Regions from separate parts of the Streptomyces sp. JLBJ103 genome, predicted to be linked through region 1. Evidence: riboswitches for the same ligand, from Rfam matches in the RefSeq annotation. Region 1 holds a riboswitch; the other holds the start of a gene.
What was found. Region 1 has a riboswitch for glycine ahead of gcvT (glycine cleavage system aminomethyltransferase GcvT). Riboswitches for the same ligand answer to the same signal wherever they lie in the genome.
Positions count from the first base shown of each region.

Region 2: it holds a riboswitch for glycine, as region 1 does, so the genes downstream of both, gcvP (aminomethyl-transferring glycine dehydrogenase) here and gcvT (glycine cleavage system aminomethyltransferase GcvT) in region 1, are expected to answer to the same signal.

Region 1 is NZ_CM177089.1:2,289,472-2,300,343, forward strand. It holds gene AC4BEG_RS09780 (ABC transporter permease) at 1-440, opposite strand, end outside; gene AC4BEG_RS09785 (ABC transporter substrate-binding protein) at 596-2,359, opposite strand; gene AC4BEG_RS09790 (ABC transporter permease) at 2,487-3,491, opposite strand; gene AC4BEG_RS09795 (enhanced serine sensitivity protein SseB C-terminal domain-containing protein) at 3,965-4,759, opposite strand; gene AC4BEG_RS09800 (enhanced serine sensitivity protein SseB) at 4,888-5,682, opposite strand; gene AC4BEG_RS09805 (AAA family ATPase) at 5,874-6,611, opposite strand; glycine riboswitch at 6,761-6,870, shown strand; glycine riboswitch at 6,871-6,978, shown strand; gene gcvT (glycine cleavage system aminomethyltransferase GcvT) at 7,030-8,157, shown strand; gene gcvH (glycine cleavage system protein GcvH) at 8,275-8,652, shown strand; gene glyA (serine hydroxymethyltransferase) at 8,676-9,941, shown strand; gene AC4BEG_RS09825 (L-serine ammonia-lyase) at 10,026-10,872, shown strand, end outside.
Region 2 is NZ_CM177089.1:866,519-877,390, reverse strand. It holds gene AC4BEG_RS03575 (DUF881 domain-containing protein) at 1-701, shown strand, start outside; gene AC4BEG_RS03570 (small basic family protein) at 698-1,030, shown strand; gene AC4BEG_RS03565 (DUF881 domain-containing protein) at 1,276-2,268, shown strand; gene AC4BEG_RS03560 (FHA domain-containing protein) at 2,399-3,253, shown strand; gene ftsR (transcriptional regulator FtsR) at 3,271-4,020, shown strand; gene AC4BEG_RS03550 (bifunctional nuclease family protein) at 4,073-4,546, shown strand; gene AC4BEG_RS03545 (MerR family transcriptional regulator) at 4,753-5,382, shown strand; gene AC4BEG_RS03540 (DNA polymerase IV) at 5,489-6,958, shown strand; gene AC4BEG_RS03535 (PRC-barrel domain-containing protein) at 6,934-7,263, opposite strand; glycine riboswitch at 7,377-7,475, shown strand; gene gcvP (aminomethyl-transferring glycine dehydrogenase) at 7,658-10,570, shown strand; gene AC4BEG_RS03525 (DUF5999 family protein) at 10,708-10,872, opposite strand, start outside.

The DNA.
Region 1 (10,872 bases):
GCGACGGTCATCGCCGAGCGGTCCCACAGGGTGCCCCGGCGCAGCGCGGAGACCACACCGGTGGCCACACCGCCGACGACCCACAGCAGACAGGCCCCCGCGGCGAGCGAGAGGGTGACCGGCATGGCGTCGGTCAGCTGCGGCCACACCGCCTGCTCGGTACGGAAGGAGTAGCCGAAGCAGGGGGCGGGGCAGTGGGTGACGTCCGAGCCGTTGGCGTAGTCGCGGCCGACGAACAGGCCCTCGACGAAGTGCCAGAACTGCAACAGCAGCGGATCGCCGAGTTCCAGCTTCTTCCTGATGCCCTCGATTGCTTCCGGGTCGGCCTGTTTGCCGACGAACAGCAGCGCCGGGTCGGATCCGGCCCACTTGGGGATCACGAAGAAGATGGCGAAGGTCGTCAGGGTGACGACCAGCAGCATCATGACGACGGCGAACAAGCGCCGGATGACATAAGCAAGCACGGTACGCGGCCCGGCGGCGGTCCGGGGGCCCCTGGTGGGGGGCTCCCGGACCGCCACGCGCGGCCATCACCTGCCCTTCGGGCCTATCGGGTGCGGCGACGGTGGGGTGGCGGGTGGTCGCTGGCGGACCGTCACTTGACCCCGAGGGAGACGTAGTCGTAACGGCCGTTGTACGCCGCCGACGTGTAGGCGTTGGTCAGCCGCGAGCTGCGCCAGGTGATGTTCTTCTCGTAAAGGAACGGCATCTGCACGGCCAGGTCGGTGACCTTGTGGTTCATCTGCTTGTAGATCTCGCCGGCCTTGGCCGGGTCGGTCTCCTTGAGCGCCTCGTCGAAGTACTTGTTGATCTCCGGGTCGTTCGTCTCGGAGACGTTGTAGTTACCCGTCTGCTCGATGAAGCGACCGTCGATCAGCGGCTGCGAGAAGCCCTGGCCGGTCGGGAAGTCCGGACCCCAACCGGTCATCGACAGACCGTAGTTGCGCTTCTTCATCACCGACGGGGAGCCGGTGATGCTGGCGGACGACGCGCCCTCGATCGGCTCGACCTCCAGCTTGATGCCGACCTTGTTCAGGGACTCCTGGAGCGCCTCGGCGGCCTCGACCTCACCCGGCTGGTCGTTGCGGGCGACGATGTTGGCCGAGAAGCCACCGGGCTTGCCGCACTGCTTCAGCTCGTCCTTGGCCTTGGCCGCGTCCGGCTTGCCGCCGCGCTTGAGGATGCCGTACGGGTCGTAGTCGTCCGCGCCCTTGATGCTCTTGGGGAGCATGTTGGGGGCGATATCGCCACCGGCCTGCGGGCCGCCGCGGGTGGTCTGGAGCTGCTTGTAGTCGGCGCCGTAGATGACCGCCTTGCGGCAGTGGATGTTGTCGAACGGCTTGACCTTGGTGGCCATGTCGACGTAGCGGACGAAGCTGGTCTCTATGTTGTCGACGTTGCCCTTGTGCTGCTTGAGCGCGGTGGTACGCCCGGACTGGGTCATACCGGTGGCGCTCAGGAAGACGTCGTAGTCGCCCTTGATCAGGCCCTTGTCGATCACTTCGAGGTTGGAGTTGAAGGTGACCGTGACCTTGTCCGGCAGCGCGGCGCGGATCGGGTCGGACTTCCGGTCCCACTTGGGGTTGCGGACCAGGGCGGCGCTCTTGCCCGGCGAGTACGAGGTGAACTTGTACGGGCCGGAGGAGAAGGGCCGGTTGGTGTACTTGGCCCCGGTGTCCTTGGACGCCTTCACCGGCGAGCCGGTGGGCATCGCGAGCATCTGCTCGAAGTCACCGTTGGGCTTGGCGAGGTTGAAGACGATGGTCTTGTCGTTCGGCGTCTCGATCGCCTTCAGACCCAGCTTGTCCTTGGACTTGTCCTTGTACGGACCGGGGTACTTGCCCTCGGGGTCCAGCGCCTGGCGCAGATAGCTGGGGCCGCCGGAGACGACGTCCTTGGCCCAGATGCGCTCGATGCCGTACTTGATGTCCTTGGAGGTGATGGCCGAGCCGTCCTCCCAGGTGATGCCGTCCCGCAGGGTGTAGGTGTACGTCTTGCCACCGTTGCTGATCTTGCCCGTTGAGGTGGCCAGGTCCGGCACCAGCTCATTGGACGCGTTGCCCGGCTTGGGCGCGTACGTAATCAGTTGGCGCGCGTAGAAGCGGGAGAAGTCCCAGGCGAAGCCGTAGTACTGGCGCTGCGGGTCGAGGGAGTCGAAGTCCTGCTTGTTGACGAACTTCAGGGTGCCGCCCTTCTTGGACGACTTGTTGGCAACGCCCTTCATCGCGGCGTTGAAACCGGCTCCCGAGCCACTTTCCTCATCGGATCCGCCGCCACAGGCCCCGGTGGCCAGGAGGGCGCAGACGACAGCCGCCGCGCCGACGACCCGCCTGCTTCTCGACGAACGTAGGGGTTTCATAGTTGCTGCAACCTCCGGGATAGCGGTCCTTGGCATGGCGCCGGGGAGTGATCGGATAGCCGCCTGACAGATGAGGCAGGGGGACATACATCGGGGTGCGCCCGGACCGGAGCCGGGTGTGTCACCGTCATCGGGTGCCCTTCGGGTCGAGGGCGTCGCGGACGCCGTCGCCGAAGAGGTTGAAGGCCAGCACCGTGATGAAGATCGCCGCACCGGGGATGATCATGAACATGGGATCGTCCTCGTAGGTGCCCACGGCCTTGGACAGCATCTGCCCCCAGGACGCGGTCGGCGGCTTGACGCCCGCCCCGAGGAAGCTGAGCGCGGCCTCGGTGAGGATGTTGGTGGGGATCATCAACGTCGTGTAGACGGTGATCGGCGCCACCAGGTTGGGAAGCAGTTCACGGAAGAGGATGTAGCGCCGGCCGGCGCCCAGGCTCCGTGCGGCCTCGATGTACTCCTTCTCGCGCAGCGAGAGCGTCTGGCCGCGCACGATCCGGCCGACGTACGGCCAGCCGAAGAAGCCGATCACCGAGACCAGGATGGTGATGCGCACCCCGCTGCCGGTCAGTCCCATCAGGTCGTTCGGCAGCACCGACACCAGGGAGATGATGAAGAGCAGCTGCGGGAAGGCCAGCAGCATGTCCATCACCCGGCTGATCACCGTGTCCACCCACCCACCGAAATATCCGGCGATGATGCCGAAAACGGTGCCAAGGACCACGGCGACGACCGCCGCGAGGAAGGCCACCAGCAGGGAGATCCGCGCGCCGTAGACCACCCGGCTGAACACATCGCGGCCGTTGGAGGGCTCCACGCCGAAGAGGTAGTCGGAGCTGATACCGCCCCAGCTGCCCTTGGGGGTGCCGAACAGCGGGTCGATCTCATCCTGGTGGAACTCGTTCGGCGGATGGCCGAGCAGACTCACGATCAGCGGCGCGAAGACGGCCACGAACACCAGCAGGATGACCACGGCTCCACCGGCCAGCGCCAGCTTGTCCCGCTTCAGGCGCATCCAGGCGATCTGCCGCAGCGATCTGCCCTCGACCGATGCCTTGACCACATCCGCCGCTACATCGGCAGTCGCGACCGGCTCCGCCTCCGCGCTCGTGCCGTGCAATGGTGCCGTCATCGTGGCTGAGACCCCTCTCGACCGGTGGTGACCGGCCCACGACTCGCCGCTGTGGCGGCTTTGTTCACAACCTGGAGAAAGTCAGGCTCGTGGTACGGGAACCTTTTCTGAAGGGGCCCTACGCGCCGAACCACGCCCCTTGGAGCGGGAGTCTTCATCGCGCTTGTGATCAGCCGCCAGACCCCACGGGCAATGGAAACCTAACCGTGATGTGGCGCACACAGTTCCGGTATACGGACAGTCGTGACGCAAGAGCGCAGCAGTAACGCCGAGCCCACTATGGGGCTTTCGCCGGATAGGGGCGATGTGCACATCCGGGCGTCAGAGGTTCCGCGAACGGCACACGAACGGCCCGTGAATGGCCCGCGGGCGGCACGACGGCAGCTGCTCCGGGGCGGAACCGCCCCGGAGCAGAAGAGTCAAACCTTGGTAAACGAACGGGTCATGAGGGGTTCGTGGGGGCGGGAGGCCCCTCAGTACGCGGGGCGCGGCGGCGGATAGCCGTAGCCGTAGGACGGCGCGGCGGGCGCGGCACCGTAGGCGTCCCGGTCGAAGAAGGGACGGGCGTTGGCCCGCATCCACAGCGCGACCGGATCGTAGACATCCGACAGCGCGACCGTGGAGACCGGCAGCCCGTCCGGCACCGCGCCGACCGACTGCTCCATCATCATCCGCACCGACTGCACCGCCGGGCCGCTGGTGTCGTACAGGTCCAGTCCGATCGCCAGATAGGGCGCGCCGAGCGCGGGCTGCACCCAGGCCCTGCGCAGCGACCGCACCACGGCGGTGCGATGCGCGTTCTGCCCCAACAGGGCGTAGAACTGGGGGATGTCGATGCCGGGCTCGGACACCCGCAGCGGTCCCGCGGGCAGGCGGTCCAGACCTCCGGCGATCCGGCGCAGATCGAGCCAGGGGATACCGACACCGCCGCCGGGCGCATGCGGATTCAGCCACAAGCCGTAGCGGTCGCGGTAGAGGGAGTCGGCGATCAGACGCCCCTCCACCACCTCATGAGCGCGGTTCCAGCCACTGGCGGCCAGCTCCTGCGCGGAGGTCACACACGGGGCGTAACTGAGGCCGGCCACGTCCATGTTGCCGTACTGGGCGTCGGACGCACCGGGCGAACCGTTCCACAGCAGCATCCAGACCTGACCCCCGGCGAGGGCGTGCAGCAGCGCCTCATAGGCGTCGTACCGGCCGGGAGCGACCTGTTGCAGCATCCGCTCGACCTGACCGGCGGCCGCCTCCCACTCCGCGCCCGCGCTCACCTGGGTCCGCCCCTCTCTCGGCTGTGCCCGTACCTCGGCTGTGCCCGTACCTCGGCGGGGCACGTGGGTGCGCCCCGCCTGGTCATCAAACCAGCTTACGGGCCACACCTGGGGGCCCTGGGGATGAGTCAGAGGTCACGGTCGTAGAACGGACGCACCCTCTCCAGCATCCAGTCCGCGACCGGGTCCTGAGCGACGTCCAGCAGAACGAGTTGCACGGTCCAGGGCAGCGGCACCGCGCCGAGCGCCCGCCCGAGCGCGTCCACCGCGAGCGCCTGGCCCTCCGGACCGGGTGTGTCGAGCTCGACGCCGACAAAGAGGGCGGGCGGGTCGCCCTCGACGCTGGCCAGCGCGCGCCGGGCGGTCCGTATCCCCTTGTCCTTGGCGAACTCGATCCCGGCGGCGGCGAGGAAGTCGACCGGTTCGTCCTGCCAGTCCGGTTCGAAGAGCCGCACCCGGCCGCCGGAGGCCGGGCCGTCCAGCTCGCTGCGGCCGGTACGGCACAACTGGGCCACGGCGGCGGGCGGCAGCGGTACGCCCACCGCGCCGCCGGGGTTCACCGCGATGCCCAGCCGGGGCGGCAGTCCGCGGGCGAACTCCACGGCCGGGGCGACGGTGAACGACATATGGCCGCCGACGATCTGGAGGAACTGCTGCTCGGAGCTGAACACCGGGACATACGCGGCGCCTTCGATCTCCATGGTCGGCAGATCGAGGCCGCGGCTGTCCGGGCCCCCGCCGCTGGGCAGCGGAACCCAGAGATGACTGCGGCCGAGCACTTCGACGATGCGGGGTCCGGCCCCGGGGACCTCGACCGAGGCGGCCAACACCTCTTCGAGCTCATTGCCGGGAAACCCGGGTACAGCGCTGTCGGGGAATCCTCCGTGAGCCGGTGGGAAACCGTGCTGCTCCGGGATGCTCATCTCGCTTCAACCGCCATCTCGTCCGACCTGCATCAGCACCCTAACTGCTCGGCGGCGCAAGGCGATGGGCCGCGTCCTCATCTCCACACCACTTCCCCACCTCGGCGCGGTGCGAAGCGCGCGGCGTGCGCTCGGGGCCCGGTCGAGAGCCGCTCACGCTCCGCTCGCGCCCGCTCGCCGGCCGGTCGGTTTCACTCGAAGGAGATGCCGTGCAGCGCGTTGACCGCCGTCCGGTCCAGCAGCACCGCCGAGGCACAGCCCACCGGCGGCCGCCCCGCCGCCACCCCGGCGACCAGCCGCCGCACCGCGCGCCGGTGCCGTCCGAAGGCGTAACCCGACACCCCGCGCCCGCGGGCGGCCTGGCCCTCCAGGGCCAGCTCGGGGTCCACGTCCAGCAGGACCATATGGAGCCGCCGGCCCCGGCGCCGGGTGTCCCAGGCCAGCCAGCGGCGGACCCAGGGCAGCGCGCCGCAGTCGTGCACCACCACGCTGGCGCCCGAGCGCAACGCGCGGTGCAGCCCGGCGTAGTGGGCGCCCCGGACCAGCGGCCGGTAGAGGGCATAGGGCAGCCAGCCCGGCAGCCGCCGCTCCCATGCCTCACGCATGTCCTGGGAGTCGATCCGGACCACCGCGCGGCCGTCGTGGTCCAGCGGGGCGACCGTGCGGTTGATCAGAGTGGTCTTGCCACTGCCCGGCAGCCCGGAGGCGACCAGCACATCGTGGGCCGGATAGCGCAGCTCGGGCACACCCGCGCCGCTCCGGGCGGCCGGCGGCGCACCCGCGGCCGGGTCACCGTACGTATCGGCGCCGCTGCGCAGATCATGCACCACGGCCCTGCGGCCCGGCCGGACCGGCCCGATGGACGGGGCGCGTCCGCGCCGCAGCGGCAGGGGCCCACGTGACGTCGCAAACGTTCCCTGCCCATGCACCGTGATCGTCCTCCCAGGTCGGTCACTGCGGCTCGTACCCGAAGAGTGTCAAGAAAAGGTAATGTCCTCAAGGCACCCACCTCAGGACTGGGGGGTTCCCTTCTCGCCGGTACGTGCGATGATGGCCGCGCAACTCCATACCGGCCGCTTGAATCCGCGCGGGAGAGTCCTTGGTCACACCGGCAGTCGCCGGTCGGCCGGGCGCCGAAGGAGCAAGTCCTCCCTTGAATCTCTCAGGCCCCTATACCGCGCGGGCGAGGCAGATCTGAAAAGCGAGCCGCTGTGCGTGGCTCCACCCAAGGTGCAAGCCGGACCCCGTGCGGGCGTCACGGCGAACCTCTCAGGTTCCGATGACAGATGGGGAGGACGTTCTGCGTCCTCGATGCCTTGCCGCGACCTTGATCTTGGAGCCTGAATCATGACCGACGCCCCGACCGCGCCACGCCGCACCGCGCTGGACGCGCTGCACCGTGCGCTCGGCGCCACCATGACCGACTTCGCCGGCTGGGACATGCCGCTGCGCTACGGGAGCGAGCGCGACGAGCACAACGCCGTACGCACCCGCGCCGGGCTCTTCGACCTCTCCCACATGGGTGAGATCACTCTCACCGGGCCGCAGGCCGGGCAGGCGCTGGACCACGCCCTGGTGGGCCATCTGTCGGCACTCGCCGTGGGCCGCGCCCGCTACACCATGATCTGCGAATCCGAGGGCGGCATCCTCGACGACCTGATCGTCTACCGCCTCGCCGACGAAGAGTTCATGGTGGTGGCCAACGCCTCGAACGCCCAGGTGGTGCTGGACGCCCTGACCGAGCGGGCCTCCGGCTTCGAGGCGACCGTCCGGGACGACCGGGAGGCGTACGCGCTGATCGCGGTCCAGGGTCCGGAGTCCCCGGGGATCCTCAAGAGCCTGACCGACGCCGACCTGGACAACCTCAAGTACTACGCCGGGCTGCCGGGCACCGTCGCGGGCGTCTCCGCGCTGATCGCCCGCACCGGCTACACCGGCGAGGACGGCTTCGAGCTGTTCGTCGCGCCGGAGGACGCCGAGCGGCTGTGGCAGGCGCTGACCGAGGCGGGCGCCCCGGTCGGCCTGGTGCCCTGCGGGCTCTCCTGCCGGGACACCCTGCGGCTGGAGGCGGGGATGCCGCTGTACGGACATGAGCTGACCACCTCCACGACCCCGTTCGACGCCGGTCTCGGCCGGGTGGTGAAGTTCGAGAAGGCCGGTGACTTCGTGGGGCGCGAGGCCCTTCAGGCCGCGGCGCGCCAGGCGGAGAGCGAGCCGCCGCGCACCCTGGTCGGCCTGATCGCTTCGGGCCGCCGGGTGCCGCGCGCCGGATTCCCCGTGGTGGGCCCGGACGGCACGGTGATCGGCGAGGTCACCTCGGGTGCCCCCTCCCCCACGCTCGGCAAGCCGATCGCCATCGCGTACGTCGACGCGGAGCACGCCGCACCCGGCACCGAGGGCGTGGGCGTGGAGATCCGCGGTACCCGGGAGCCGTACGAGGTCGTCGCCCTCCCCTTCTACCGGCGCGAGCGCTGACCGCGCGGGCGCCGCGTCGCCCGGTCCCCGGGGCTTTCGGGCCCTCTGCCGCGCCCACCCGTCCCATCAGCCAAGACCCGTTCCTCAGCATTCCCTCGTATCCAGGAGAATCGGACCATGAGCAACCCCCAGCAGCTGCGCTACAGCAAGGAGCACGAGTGGCTGTCGACCGCCGACGACGGTGTGTCGACGATCGGTATCACCGAGTTCGCGGCCAATCAGCTCGGCGATGTCGTCTATGTCCAGCTTCCGGAGGTGGGCTCCACGGTCGCCGCCGGTGAGAGCTGTGGTGAGCTGGAGTCCACGAAGTCGGTGAGCGACCTGTACGCGCCGGTCACCGGAGAGGTCACCGAGATCAACGAGGATGTGGTGAACGACCCGGCGCTGGTGAACTCCGCCCCCTTCGAGGGCGGCTGGCTGTTCAAGGTGAGGGTGACGGACGAGCCGGACGACCTGCTCTCCGCCGATGACTACACCTCCTTCTGCGAAAACTGACCCTCCTCTCGATCGGGACCCCGATGTCGCTTCTCAACAGCTCCCTTCATGAGCTCGACCCGGATGTCGCCGCCGCCGTCGACGCCGAGCTCCACCGCCAGCAGTCCACCCTGGAGATGATCGCCTCGGAGAACTTCGCTCCGGTCGCGGTCATGGAGGCCCAGGGCTCGGTCCTGACCAACAAGTACGCCGAGGGCTACCCCGGCCGCCGCTACTACGGCGGCTGTGAGCACGTCGATGTCGTCGAGCAGATCGCCATCGACCGGGTGAAGGCGCTCTTCGGCGCCGAGGCGGCCAATGTGCAGCCGCACTCGGGCGCCCAGGCCAACGCGGCCGCCATGTTCGCGCTGCTCTCCCCCGGCGACACCATCCTGGGGCTGAACCTGGCGCACGGCGGCCACCTGACCCACGGGATGAAGATCAACTTCTCCGGCAAGCTCTACAACGTGGTGCCCTACCACGTGGACCCGCAGACCGGCCTGGTCGACATGGACGAGGTCGAGCGGCTGGCCAAGGAGCACCGCCCCAAGCTGGTGATCGCGGGCTGGTCGGCCTACCCGCGCCAGCTGGACTTCCCCGCCTTCCGGCGGATCGCCGACGAGGTCGGCGCCTACCTGATGGTGGACATGGCCCACTTCGCGGGCCTGGTGGCGGCCGGGCTGCACCCCTCGCCCGTGCCGCACGCCCATGTGGTCACCACCACGACCCACAAGACCCTCGGCGGCCCCCGCGGCGGAGTGATCCTCTCGACGCAGGAGCTGGCAAAGAAGATCAACTCGGCGGTCTTCCCCGGTCAGCAGGGCGGCCCGCTGGAGCATGTCATCGCCGCCAAGGCGGTGTCCTTCAAGGTCGCGGCGGGCACGGCCTTCAAGGAGCGCCAGGAGCGCACCCTCGAGGGCTCCCGTATCCTCGCCGAGCGGCTCACCCAGCCCGACGTCACCGAGGTGGGTGTCTCCGTGCTGTCCGGCGGCACCGATGTCCACCTGGTTCTGGTCGACCTGCGCGACTCCGAGCTGGACGGTCAGCAGGCCGAGGACCGGCTGCACGAGGTCGGCATCACGGTCAACCGCAACGCCGTCCCCAACGACCCGCGGCCCCCGATGGTCACCTCGGGTCTGCGGATCGGCACCCCGGCGCTGGCCACCCGCGGCTTCACCGCCGATGACTTCCGTGAGGTCGCCGACGTGATCGCCGAGACCCTCAAGCCGTCGTACGACGCCGAGGCGCTCAAGGCCCGGGTCACGGCGCTGGCCGACAAGCACCCGCTCTACCCGGGACTGGGCAAGTAACAGGACCGGCCGTGGGGGGCGCCGGACCCGGCGCCCCCCGCATCGCACCACCGCACGCCCCCGTGCAGACAAAGGAGTTCAACGGTGGCCATCTCCGTCTTCGATCTGTTCTCGATCGGCATCGGCCCCTCCAGCTCGCATACGGTCGGCCCGATGCGAGCGGCGCGGATGTTCGTCCGCCGTCTGAAGAACGAGGGCCTGCTCGCCCACACCACCTCGGTACGCGCCGAGCTCTTCGGCTCCCTGGGCGCCACCGGCCACGGCCACGGCACCCCGAAGGCGGTGCTGCTCGGCCTCGAGGGCCACTCCCCGCGCACCGTCGACGTGGAGACCGCCGACGACGAGGTGGAGCGCATCCGCACCACCAAGCGGCTGCGGCTGCTGGCCGCCGAGATCGGCCCCGGCCACGAGATCGACTTCGATGAGTCCTCGCAGCTGGTGCTGCACCGCCGCCGCTCGCTGCCGTACCACGCCAACGGCATGACCCTCCAGGCGTACGACGCCGAGGGCGTCCCGCTGCTGGAGAAGACCTACTACTCGGTCGGCGGCGGCTTCGTGGTCGACGAGGACGCGGTCGGCGAGGACCGCATCAAGCTCGACGACACCGTGCTGACCCACCCCTTCCGCACCGGCGACGAACTGCTGCGGCTCTCCCGTGAGACGGGCCTGTCCATCTCCGCGCTGATGATGGAGAACGAGAAGGCCTGGCGCACCGAGGACGAGATCCGCGCCGGCCTGCTGGAGATCTGGAAGGTCATGCAGTCCTGTGTCGCCCGCGGACTGTCCCGCGAGGGCATCCTTCCCGGCGGCCTCAAGGTCCGCCGCCGCGCCGCCAACGCCGCCCGCGCGCTGCGCGCCGAGGGCGACAAGACCACCCACGCCATGGAGTGGGTCACCCTCTACGCGATGGCGGTCAACGAGGAGAACGCGG
Region 2 (10,872 bases), 1.4 Mb from region 1:
CCGAAGCACGGATATCGGCGCCCACACTGGCCAAGGAGCGGGGAGAACTCATCGACCGCATCGAGCGGGGGAACTCGAACGCGGACGAGCTCGCCAAGAGCGTGGACAAGCTCCGCGGCGAGGTCGGGGAGAAGCAGCGGCAGGCGCTGGAGAAGCACGGCGGGGCCAGGGGCGATCTGGTCGCACTGCTCGCGGGGGCGACCGAGGTCACCGGTCCCGGTCTGAAGCTGGTCGTCAATGACGCCAAGCACGCCGAGAGCAGCGGCGGGGGACCGCGGGAGAGGGCCGACTTCTCCGACACCGGGAGGGTGCGCGACCACGATATGCAACGCGTGGTCAACGGTCTGTGGGAGGCGGGGGCCGAGGCCGTCTCGATCAATGGACAGCGGCTGACCGCACTGTCGGCGATCAGGGCCGCGGGCGACGCCATACTGGTCGACAACAAGCCGCTGGCGCCGCCGTATACGGTGCTCGCGGTGGGGGACGGCCAGCGGCTGAGCACCCGCTTCCAGGACAGTGCCGACGGACAGTATCTCCACGTCCTCAAGGAGAACTACAACATCCGCACCAGCATTTCCGCCCAGGACAAGGTCCGGCTTCCGGCCGCGCCGAGTCTGATCGTACGTACCGCAGAGCCGATAGCCGGGGGCGCAGGCAAGGGTGGCGCCGACACCGCCGACACAGGGAAGGGCACATCGTGATCGCCGTATTGGGCCTCATCGTGGGAGTCGTGGTCGGACTTGTGGTCCGACCCGTGGTGCCGACGGTGGTCGAGCCCTATCTGCCGATCGCCGTCGTCGCGGCACTCGACGCGGTGTTCGGTGGCTTCCGCGCGATGCTGGACGGGATCTTCGATGACAAGGTCTTCGTTGTCTCGTTCCTCTCCAATGTGGTGGTGGCCGCCCTGATCGTGTTCCTGGGCGACAAGCTGGGCGTCGGCGCCCAGCTGTCCACGGGGGTCGTGGTGGTGCTCGGTATCCGGATCTTCTCCAACGCCGCCGCCATCCGGCGCCATGTGTTCCGGGCGTGAGGCCGATGACGACTGACGACACCCCTGAGAAGCCGGAGCGGTCGGAGCGGTCGGAGGAGCGCGGTACGCCGGAGCGTTCCGCCCGTCCCGAGCGGCCTGGGCGTCCCGAGGCGGAGGCCGGGAAGGACGAGCGGCCGGAGCGGAACGGTAAGCCCCGGCAGCAACACGTGCCCCAGCCGTCCCAGCGGCAGTCCGAGCGGCCGGACAGACCGGACCGGTCGGCCAGGTCCGCGGCCGGACGCCCCCTGCCGCTGGAGCAGCCGCGCGGTGAGCGCGGAGCCGCCGAGTCCGGTGGAGCTCAGCGGCCTCACCCCCGGCCCGCCGACGGAGCCAAGCCGTCCGTTAGCAAGCCGTCCGGAAGCAAGCCGTTTGGCGCTCGGCCCTCCGGACCGGAGCGTGCCGGAGGCGGGGCTTCGGCCGCCGAGCCCGGAGGAAGGCCGCAGAAGGGTTCCCACGACGCCGCGGGGCCCGCGCCGGAGGGCCAGGACGGTACGGTCGAGGACGCGGCCGAGAAGCCGCTCACCGGCCGTCAGCGTCTGGTGAAGGGCCTGTGGCCGCCGCGGATGACCCGTGCCCAGCTGATCGTCGCCTTGTTGCTGTTCGGCCTCGGCCTCGGTCTGGCCATCCAGGTGCGCTCGACCAACGAGAACAGCGTGCTGCGCGGCGCCCGCCAGGAGGACCTGGTACGGATCCTGGACGAGCTGGACGACCGGACCCAGCGGCTCCAGGACGAGAAGCGCCGTCTCGAGGGCCAGCGGACCGAGCTGGAGAACAGCTCGGACCGGGCCGAGGAGGCCCGTAAGCAGACGCTCCAGAAGGAGCAGCAGCTCGGGGTGCTCGCCGGTACGGTCGGGGCGCAGGGGCCCGGTATCACGATGAAGATCAGCGACTCGCGGGGCGCTGTGGAGGCCGACATGCTGTTGGACACCGTCCAGGAGCTGCGGGCGGCGGGCGCCGAGGCGATCCAGATCGGCAAGGTGCGGGTGGTCGCCAATACCTACTTCGCCGACGCCGGCGGAGGGGTCGAGATCGACGGACGCAGGGTGACGCGCCCGTACGTCGTCAAGGTGATCGGCAAGCCGGAGGATCTGGAGCCGGCGCTCAACATTCCGGGCGGTGTGGTGCAGAGTCTGGAGAAGGAGCAGGCCACTGTGTCCATCGTGCGGGAGAAGAAGATCGTTGTGGATGCCTTGCGGTCCACGAAGCGGCCTGACTACGCTCGGTCGTCATCACGGTGAGGCGGTTCGAAATGAGGGTCTCTCGGGGAGACCATATGGACGCGGGGGGTCAACGCACCGGAAGAGTCCCGCGTGATGGAAACTGTCTGGTGGTCACGGACGTTGTGAGGATGTCCGGACCGTCCGGTGTGTGCATCGAGGGTTTGTCCTGCCCCACGGGCGGGTCTGTTTCAGTCAAGGGGAATCGCCCGTGAAGTTGTTCGGGAAGTTGTTCGGGAAGAGTGCACGCCAGGACGGCGGCAGCAGCACCGCTCGCCACCGTGCCCCGCGTGCCGCGGAAGAGAGTGGAGGGGGGAGCGAGGAGCGCCCGCTGTTCCGGGATCAGGTCGGTGGTGCGCAGGGTGGCGACATTTCGGGTGGTCGGGGCGCGTCTTCTGTTGACCCCTCGGCGGCCGGACGCATAGGTTTCGAAGAACCATCGACCTCGAGTGGTGGAGGGTTCGGCTTGCCTGTTTGTACGAGGTGCGGGCATCGGAATGCCGAGGCCAGCCGGTTCTGCTCGAACTGCGGCGCGCCGCTGCGGGGCGGTGCGCCCTCCGAGCGCGCCTCCGAGACCACCTCTACCATTTCGATCTCCGGCCTCGAGGCGTATGACTCGGAGGTCACCGGGCAGACGCAGCTGCCCTCGCTCAGCCCCGAGGCCCAGGCCGCCGTCGAGGCGCTGCCCCTGGGATCGGCGCTGCTGGTGGTCCGCCGCGGGCCCAATTCCGGCAGCCGGTTCCTGCTGGACAGCGATGTGACCACGGCCGGCCGTCACCCGCAGAGCGACATCTTCCTGGATGACGTCACGGTCTCCCGCCGCCATGTGGAGTTCCGGCGCGGCCAGGACGGCAGCTTCACCGTCGTGGATGTCGGCAGCCTCAACGGGACGTATGTCAACCGCGAGCAGATCGATGCGCCGGTGGTCCTGACCAGCGGCGACGAGGTGCAGATCGGGAAGTACCGGCTGGTCTTCTACCCGAGCCAGCGGGGCGTCGGCATCTGACCCGTCAGGGGAGGTCCATGCTTCAGACACCGTCGGGCGGTGCCGATACCGGCACCGCCTCCGCGGGCAGCCGGACGATGAGCATCGGCACCGTGCTGAATCTGCTGCGTGAGGAGTTCCCCGAGGTCACCCTCTCCAAGATCCGCTTCTTGGAGGCGGAGGGGTTGGTGGAGCCGCGGCGCACCCCGTCCGGCTACCGCAAATTCAGCCAGGGGGATGTGGAGCGGCTGGCTCTGATCCTCCGGATGCAGCGGGACCACTATCTGCCGCTCAAGGTCATCCGGGAGCATCTGGAGGCCCTGGAGCGCGGTGAGCGGCCGCAGCTGCCCGGCCCGCAGGGGGAGCGGCAGCGTGAGCTGCTGGACCCCTCCGCCGAGGCCCCCCAGGACGGCCCCACGGCCGCCCGGGTGGGCCGTGTCGAGCTGCTGGCGGCGGCCGAGGTCAGCGAGGCGGAGCTGGCCGAATGGGAGTCGTACGGGCTGATCGCGGCGGCCAGGGACGGCGGATATGACAGCGAGGCCGTCACCGTGGCCCGGCTCATCGCCGAGCTGGGCCGTTTCGGTCTGGAGCCACGTCATCTGCGGATCATGAAAGCGTCCGCCGAGCGGGAGGCCGGGCTGGTCGAGCAGGTGGTCGCGCCGCTGCGATTGCATCGAAATCCGCAGACCAGGGCCCATGCGGAGGCCAGTGCGCGGGAGCTGGCCAGCCTCTCCGTACGGCTTCACGCGGCCCTGGTGCAGACGGCTCTGCGGGCCCAGGCGCACTGAGCGGCCGGGCCCCGACTATCCAAACCGGCCGCGCACGTCCTAGGGTTGCTGTGTGAACGAGCTCGACGTCGTGGGTGTCCGGGTGGAAATGCCCTCCAACCAACCGATCGTGCTCCTGCGCGAGGTGGGAGGCGACCGCTACCTCCCGATCTGGATCGGACCAGGGGAGGCGACGGCCATTGCCTTCGCCCAGCAGGGCATGGCACCGGCGCGCCCGCTGACCCACGACCTCTTCAAGGACGTGCTGGAGGCGGTCGGCCAGCAGCTCACCGAGGTCCGGATCACGGATCTGCGCGAGGGGGTCTTCTACGCGGAGCTGGTGTTCGCCAGCGGTGTCGAGGTCAGCGCACGGCCCTCCGACGCCATAGCGCTCGCCCTGCGTACCGGGACGCCGATCTACGGCAGCGACGGCGTGCTGGACGACGCCGGAATCGCGATCCCGGACGAGCAGGAGGACGAGGTGGAGAAGTTCCGCGAATTCCTCGACCAGATCTCGCCGGAGGACTTCGGCACCAGCAGCCAGTGACCAGTGGCCAGTAACCGACGGTCGGCAGCGGCCATCGGTGAAGTCTGCCCGTCCTCGCTAGAGCATTCGAGTAGCCTTTCCCGGAAGAGGGACACGGGAAACCACCCTTAGGGTGATTATCACTCGGCGTGGCGAGTGTGGCGATCGTTGACGCACCCCGGGTGACTGCCTACCTTCAAGATGGCAGGTCGAGGACGGAGGTCGGCGTGAGAATCACCGGCGACGGCACGGCGGCCGGCGGTCCGTTTGCGCTCCAGGGGGGCGCACCGGCCGAACCGGCACTCAAGGCTCGGGTCACGGCACAGATCGCGCCGCCGGGCGCGGAGCCCGCCACAGGGGGGACGGAGCGGATCGGATACCGCGGACCGACAGCGTGCGCGGCCGCGGGCATCACCTACCGCCAGCTGGACTACTGGGCCCGTACCGGTCTGGTGGAGCCCAGCGTACGGCCCGCCTACGGCTCGGGGAGCCAGCGGCTGTACAGCTTCCGGGACGTTGTCGTCCTGAAGATCGTCAAGCGGCTGCTGGACACCGGTGTGTCCTTGCAGAACATCCGGGCCGCCGTCCAGCATCTGCGCGCCCGCGGGCTGGACGACCTCGCCCAGATGACCCTGATGAGTGACGGCGCCACCGTCTACGAATGCACCTCGCCGGATGAGGTCGTCGACCTCCTCCAGGGCGGCCAGGGCGTTTTCGGGATCGCCGTGGGCGTGGTGTGGCGGGATGTCGAGAGCGCGCTGTCCCAGCTGCACGGCGAGCGGGTGGACACCGGCGAGACGCTGATCGGCCAGAACCCCGCCGACGAGCTCGCCCGGCGCCGCAACAGGGCGGGCTGACCGCCCGGGGCTCCCCGCGCCCGGCGAGTGAGCCGAAGGGGCTTTGGCGTCGGCGGCGGACCGAGCGGTAAGGGAATGTCAGTGGCGTGCGGCAGCATCGGTAGATGTGAGGGGTGCGCCGACGATTCTGCATCTGGACATGGACGCCTTCTTCGCCGCGGCGGAGCAGGCGGCCAAGCCCAGCCTGCGCGGGAAGCCGGTGATCGTGGGCGGCCTCGGCCCGCGGGGCGTGGTCGCCACCGCGTCCTACGAGGCGCGGGTGTTCGGGGTGCATTCGGCGATGGCGATGGCGCAGGCCCGTCGGCTGTGTCCGAACGCCGCGTACCTCACCCCCCGCTTCGCCTTGTACCGCCAGGTCAGCGAAGCCGTGATGGCGCTGCTGCACACCCTGTCGCCGCTGGTGGAGCCGCTCAGTCTGGACGAGGCGTTCGTGGACCTGGAGGCGGGCGGCACCGAGCCCGCCGTCGGCGCGGCGCGGGCGGTGGGGGAGCGCCTGCGGGCCGATATCCGGGCGGTGACCGGGCTGACCGGCTCGGTGGGTCTGGCCGGGTCCAAGATGCTCGCCAAGATCGCCTCGGAGCAGGCCAAGCCCGACGGTCTGGTGGTCATCGAGCCCGGTACGGAGCGGGACCTGCTCGGTCCGATGCCGGTGCGCACGCTTCCGGGCGTCGGCCCGGCCACCGCCGAGGCGCTGCGCCGCGCCGGGATCCACACCGTGGCGGAGACCCGGGAGGCGGGCGAGGCGGAGCTGGTGCGGCTGCTGGGCCGGGCCCATGGGGCGTCGCTGTATCTGATGGCCTGCGGGCGGGACGAGCGTCCGGTGGTCGCCGAGCGTGACACCAAATCCGTGTCGGTGGAGGACACCTTCGACGTCGATCTGACCGACCGCACCCGGGTGCAGCTGGAGGTCGCGCGGCTCGCCGACCGCTGTGTGGGGCGGCTGCGCGCGGCGGGCCACTCGGGGCGCACGATCGTGCTCAAGGTCCGGCGGTACGACTTCTCGACGATGACCCGCTCGGAGACCCTGCGGGGGCCCACGGACGACCCCGCGGTGGTGCGGGAGGCGGCGGCCCGGCTGTTGGAGGGCGTGGACACCACGGCGGGTGTGCGGCTGCTGGGAGTGGGTGTGAGCGGCCTGGCGGACTTCACCCAGGAGGATCTGTTCGCCCAGGCCGCGCAGGCCGCTCACGAGGCGCTGGAGGACGCGCAGGCGGCGGGCGGTGAGGCATCCGAGCCCGCGGGGCCGGGCGCGGAGGAGGCCGCCGAGCCCACCGGGGCACCGCGGCGCTGGCTGCCGGGGCTGGATGTGCGGCACAGCGAGTTCGGCGCGGGCTGGGTGCAGGGCAGCGGGGTGGGCCGGGTGACGGTGCGTTTTGAGACACCCTGGTCGGCGGAGCCGGGCCGGGTGCGTACGTTCTCCGTGGACGACCCCGCGCTGGAGCCGGGTGAGCCGCTGCCGCTGCTGGCGCCCGCGGAGAAGCCGGAGTCGGGTCCCGGCCCGCACGACGGTCCTGGCACCGCCACGGCCCCGGGCCAGGGCTCCGGCCACGGTCAGCCGGTGACGTCCAGTCCGTAGTGGTGGTAGAGCTGGAGCTCCTGCTCGGGCGAGAGATGGCGGCCGACCCCTAAGTCCGGGGCGCCCTTGATCAGCGCCCGGTCGTAGGGCACCCGCAGGGTGTCGCCGACAACCTCGCTCGGTTCCAGGGGTACGAACACATCCCGGCTGAACAGTCCGGTGCGTACCGCCGCCCACTCGGGTTCGCCGGTCGCGTCGTCGAGATAGACCTCGTCCACGGTGCCGATCTTGGCGCCCTCGCGGTCGAATGCCTTGCGGCCGATCAGGGTCCGCGGGTCGATATCGGTCTGCACGCTCTCTCCCACAGGTGGCAATTGTCCAGTGATAACTACAAAAAGCCACATCGCCGCGCGCGGCCACTCGAGCGGTCGGCGCCCCCACCATGCGACAGATGCGCTGGTACGCTGGCTGTGGCTGTAGACCCCGTGCGGGAGAGTTCTCCGTCGATTTCTGTCGGAGGCGCCGAAGGAGCAAATCCTCCCCGGAATCTCTCAGGCACACGTACCGTGCGGGTGAGGTCACTCTGGAAAGCAGGGTGGGCCGCGGGCGGGCGTCGCTCCGAACCCCTCCTCACCGACGGTGAAAGCCGGTCGCATGCGGGCCGGTGAAGCTCTCAGGTTGATGACAGAGGGGGAGGCCGTCCGGGCACCCGCGCCGTGGTGCCCCTCGTCGGTCGTACAGACCAGGAGGCCCCCGCAGATGACCGCCAACCACATCACGCTCTCCGAACTGGAGCGCGGTACGCCGTTCGAGCAGCGCCACATCGGTCCCGACAGCGAGGCACAGGCCAAGATGCTCGCGCAGGTCGGCTTCGGCTCGCTCGACGAGCTGACCGAGACAGCCGTACCGGATGTCATCAAGAGCACCGAGGCGCTGGACCTGCCCCCGGCCCGCAGCGAGGCGGAGGTGCTCGCCGAACTGCGCGGTCTGGCCGACCGCAACCAGGTGCTGCCGTCCATGATCGGCCTTGGCTACTACGGCACCTTCACCCCGCCGGTGATCCTGCGCAATGTGATGGAGAACCCGGCCTGGTACACCGCCTACACGCCGTACCAGCCGGAGATCTCCCAGGGCCGTCTGGAGGCTCTGCTCAACTTCCAGACCGTCGTCTCCGACCTGACCGGGCTGCCCACCTCCGGTTCCTCGCTGCTCGACGAGGGCACCGCCGCCGCCGAGGCGATGGCGCTCTCGCGCCGGGTCGGCAAGGTCAAGGAGGGCGTCTTTCTGATCGACGCCGACTGTCTGCCGCAGACCGTCGCGGTCATCCAGACCCGGGCCGAGCCCACCGGCGTCGAGATCGTCGTCGCCGATCTGTCTCAGGGCATCCCGGACGAGATCGCCGAGCGCGGTGTCTTCGGTGTGCTGCTCCAGTACCCGGGCGCCTCCGGTGAGGTGCGCGACCCCCGTCCGGTCATCGAGCGGGCGCATGAACTCGGCGCGATCGTCACTGTCGCCACCGATCTGCTCGCGCTCACCCTGCTCACCTCGCCCGGTGAGCTGGGCGCGGACATCGCGGTCGGCAGCAGCCAGCGCTTCGGTGTGCCGATGGGCTTCGGCGGCCCGCACGCCGGATTCATGGCCGTCCGGGACGCCTTCGCCCGCAGCCTGCCGGGCCGGCTCGTGGGTGTCTCGGTCGACGCCGACGGCGACAAGGCGTACCGGCTGGCCCTCCAGACGCGTGAGCAGCACATCCGCCGGGAGAAGGCCACCAGCAACATCTGCACCGCCCAGGTCCTGCTGGCCGTGATGGCCGGGATGTACGCGGTCTACCACGGCCCGGACGGGCTCGCGGCCATCGCCCGGCGTACCCACCGCTACGCCACCGTCCTCGCCGAGGGGCTGCGGGCGGGCGGTGTCGAGATCGTGCACGGCGCCTACTTCGACACCCTCACCGCGCGGGTGCCCGGCCGTGCCGCCGATGTGGTCGCCGCCGCCCGCGAGGCCGGGGTCAATCTGCGGCTGACCGACGCCGACCACGTCGGCATCGCCTGTGACGAGACCACCGGGCGCGCCCAGCTCGCCGCCGTCTGGTCCGCCTTCGGCGTCGACGGTGGCAGCGGCGAGGGCACCGCGATCCCCACGGTCGACGAGCTGGACGCCGCCGCGGGTGAGGCGCTGCCCCAGGAGCTGCTGCGCGACGACACCTATCTGACCCACCCGGTCTTCCACCAGCACCGCTCCGAGACCGCGATGCTGCGCTATCTGCGCCGGCTGTCCGACCGGGACTACGCCCTGGACCGGGGCATGATCCCGCTCGGCTCCTGCACCATGAAGCTCAACGCCACGACCGAGATGGAGCCGGTCACCTGGCCCGAGTTCGGTGCCCTGCACCCGTTCGCGCCCGCCGAGCAGGCCCACGGCTATCTGACGCTCATCCGCGAGCTGGAGGAACGGCTGGCCGCCGTCACCGGCTACGACAAGGTCTCCCTCCAGCCCAACGCCGGTTCACAGGGCGAGCTGTCCGGGCTGCTGGCAGTACGCGCCTACCACCGGGCCAACGGCGACACCCAGCGCACCGTCTGCCTGATCCCGTCCTCCGCGCACGGCACCAACGCGGCCAGCGCCGTGATGGCGGGCATGAAGGTCGTCGTGGTGAAGACCGGCGAGGACGGCGAGGTGGACACCGACGACCTGCGCGCCAAGATCGAGAAGTATGGCGACCAGCTGGCCGTCCTGATGGTCACCTACCCCTCCACCCATGGGGTGTTCGAGGAGCACATCACCGAGATCTGCGCCGCCGTGCACGACGCGGGCGGCCAGGTCTACGTGGACGGCGCGAACCTCAACGCGCTGGTCGGGCTCGCCGAGCCGGGCCGGTTCGGCGGCGATGTCTCCCACCTCAACCTGCACAAGACCTTCTGCATCCCGCACGGCGGCGGCGGACCGGGCGTCGGCCCGGTCGCGGTGCGCGAGCACCTGGCCCCCTACCTCCCCAACCACCCGTTGCAGCCCGCCGCGGGCCCGGCCACCGGCGTCGGCCCGGTCTCGGCCGCGCCGTGGGGCTCCGCGGGCATCCTGCCGATCTCCTGGGCGTACGTCCGGCTGATGGGCGCCGAGGGGCTGCGCCGCGCCACCCAGGTCGCGGTGCTGGGCGCCAACTACATCGCCAAGCGCCTGGAGCCGCACTACCCGGTGCTCTACACCGGCCCCGGCGGTCTGGTGGCCCACGAGTGCATCGTCGATCTGCGCCCGCTCACCAAGGCGACCGGGGTGACCGTCGACGACGTGGCCAAGCGGCTGATCGACTACGGCTTCCACGCGCCGACGATGTCGTTCCCGGTGGCCGGGACGCTGATGATCGAGCCGACGGAGAGCGAGGACCTGGCGGAGCTGGACCGCTTCTGCGAGGCGATGATCGCGATCCGCGCGGAGATCGAGAAGGTCGCCTCGGGCGCCTGGGCCAAGGAGGACAACCCGCTGCGGAACGCACCGCACACCGCGGCCTCGCTCGGCGGGGAGTGGGACCACCCGTACACCCGGGAGGAAGCCGTCTTCCCGGCCGGGGTCTCGGCGGCCGACAAGTACTGGCCGCCGGTGCGGCGGATCGACGGGGCCTACGGGGACCGCAACCTCGTCTGCTCCTGCCCGCCGCTGGAGTCCTACGAGGGCTAGGCAGCGGGCTGGACATGCGAACGGGGTGCCGTCAGGCACCCCGGGGATGTGGGGCCGGTTCGGCGAAGGCGCCGGGCCGGCCCCAGTCTGTCTCCGCCCTTCCGGCCGCGGGGGCCCGAACGGCGGTGGGACAGGGCCTAGGCGGCGGTCACGATGTGCTCGGAACCCCGCGGTCGGCACGGGGCGATGACCCGCCCGTCCGGCAGCAGCTCACCGGTGTCCTCGAAGAGCAGGACGCCGTTGCACAGCAGGCTCCAGCCCTGCTCGGGGTGGTGCGCCACGAGATGGGCGGCCTCCCGGTC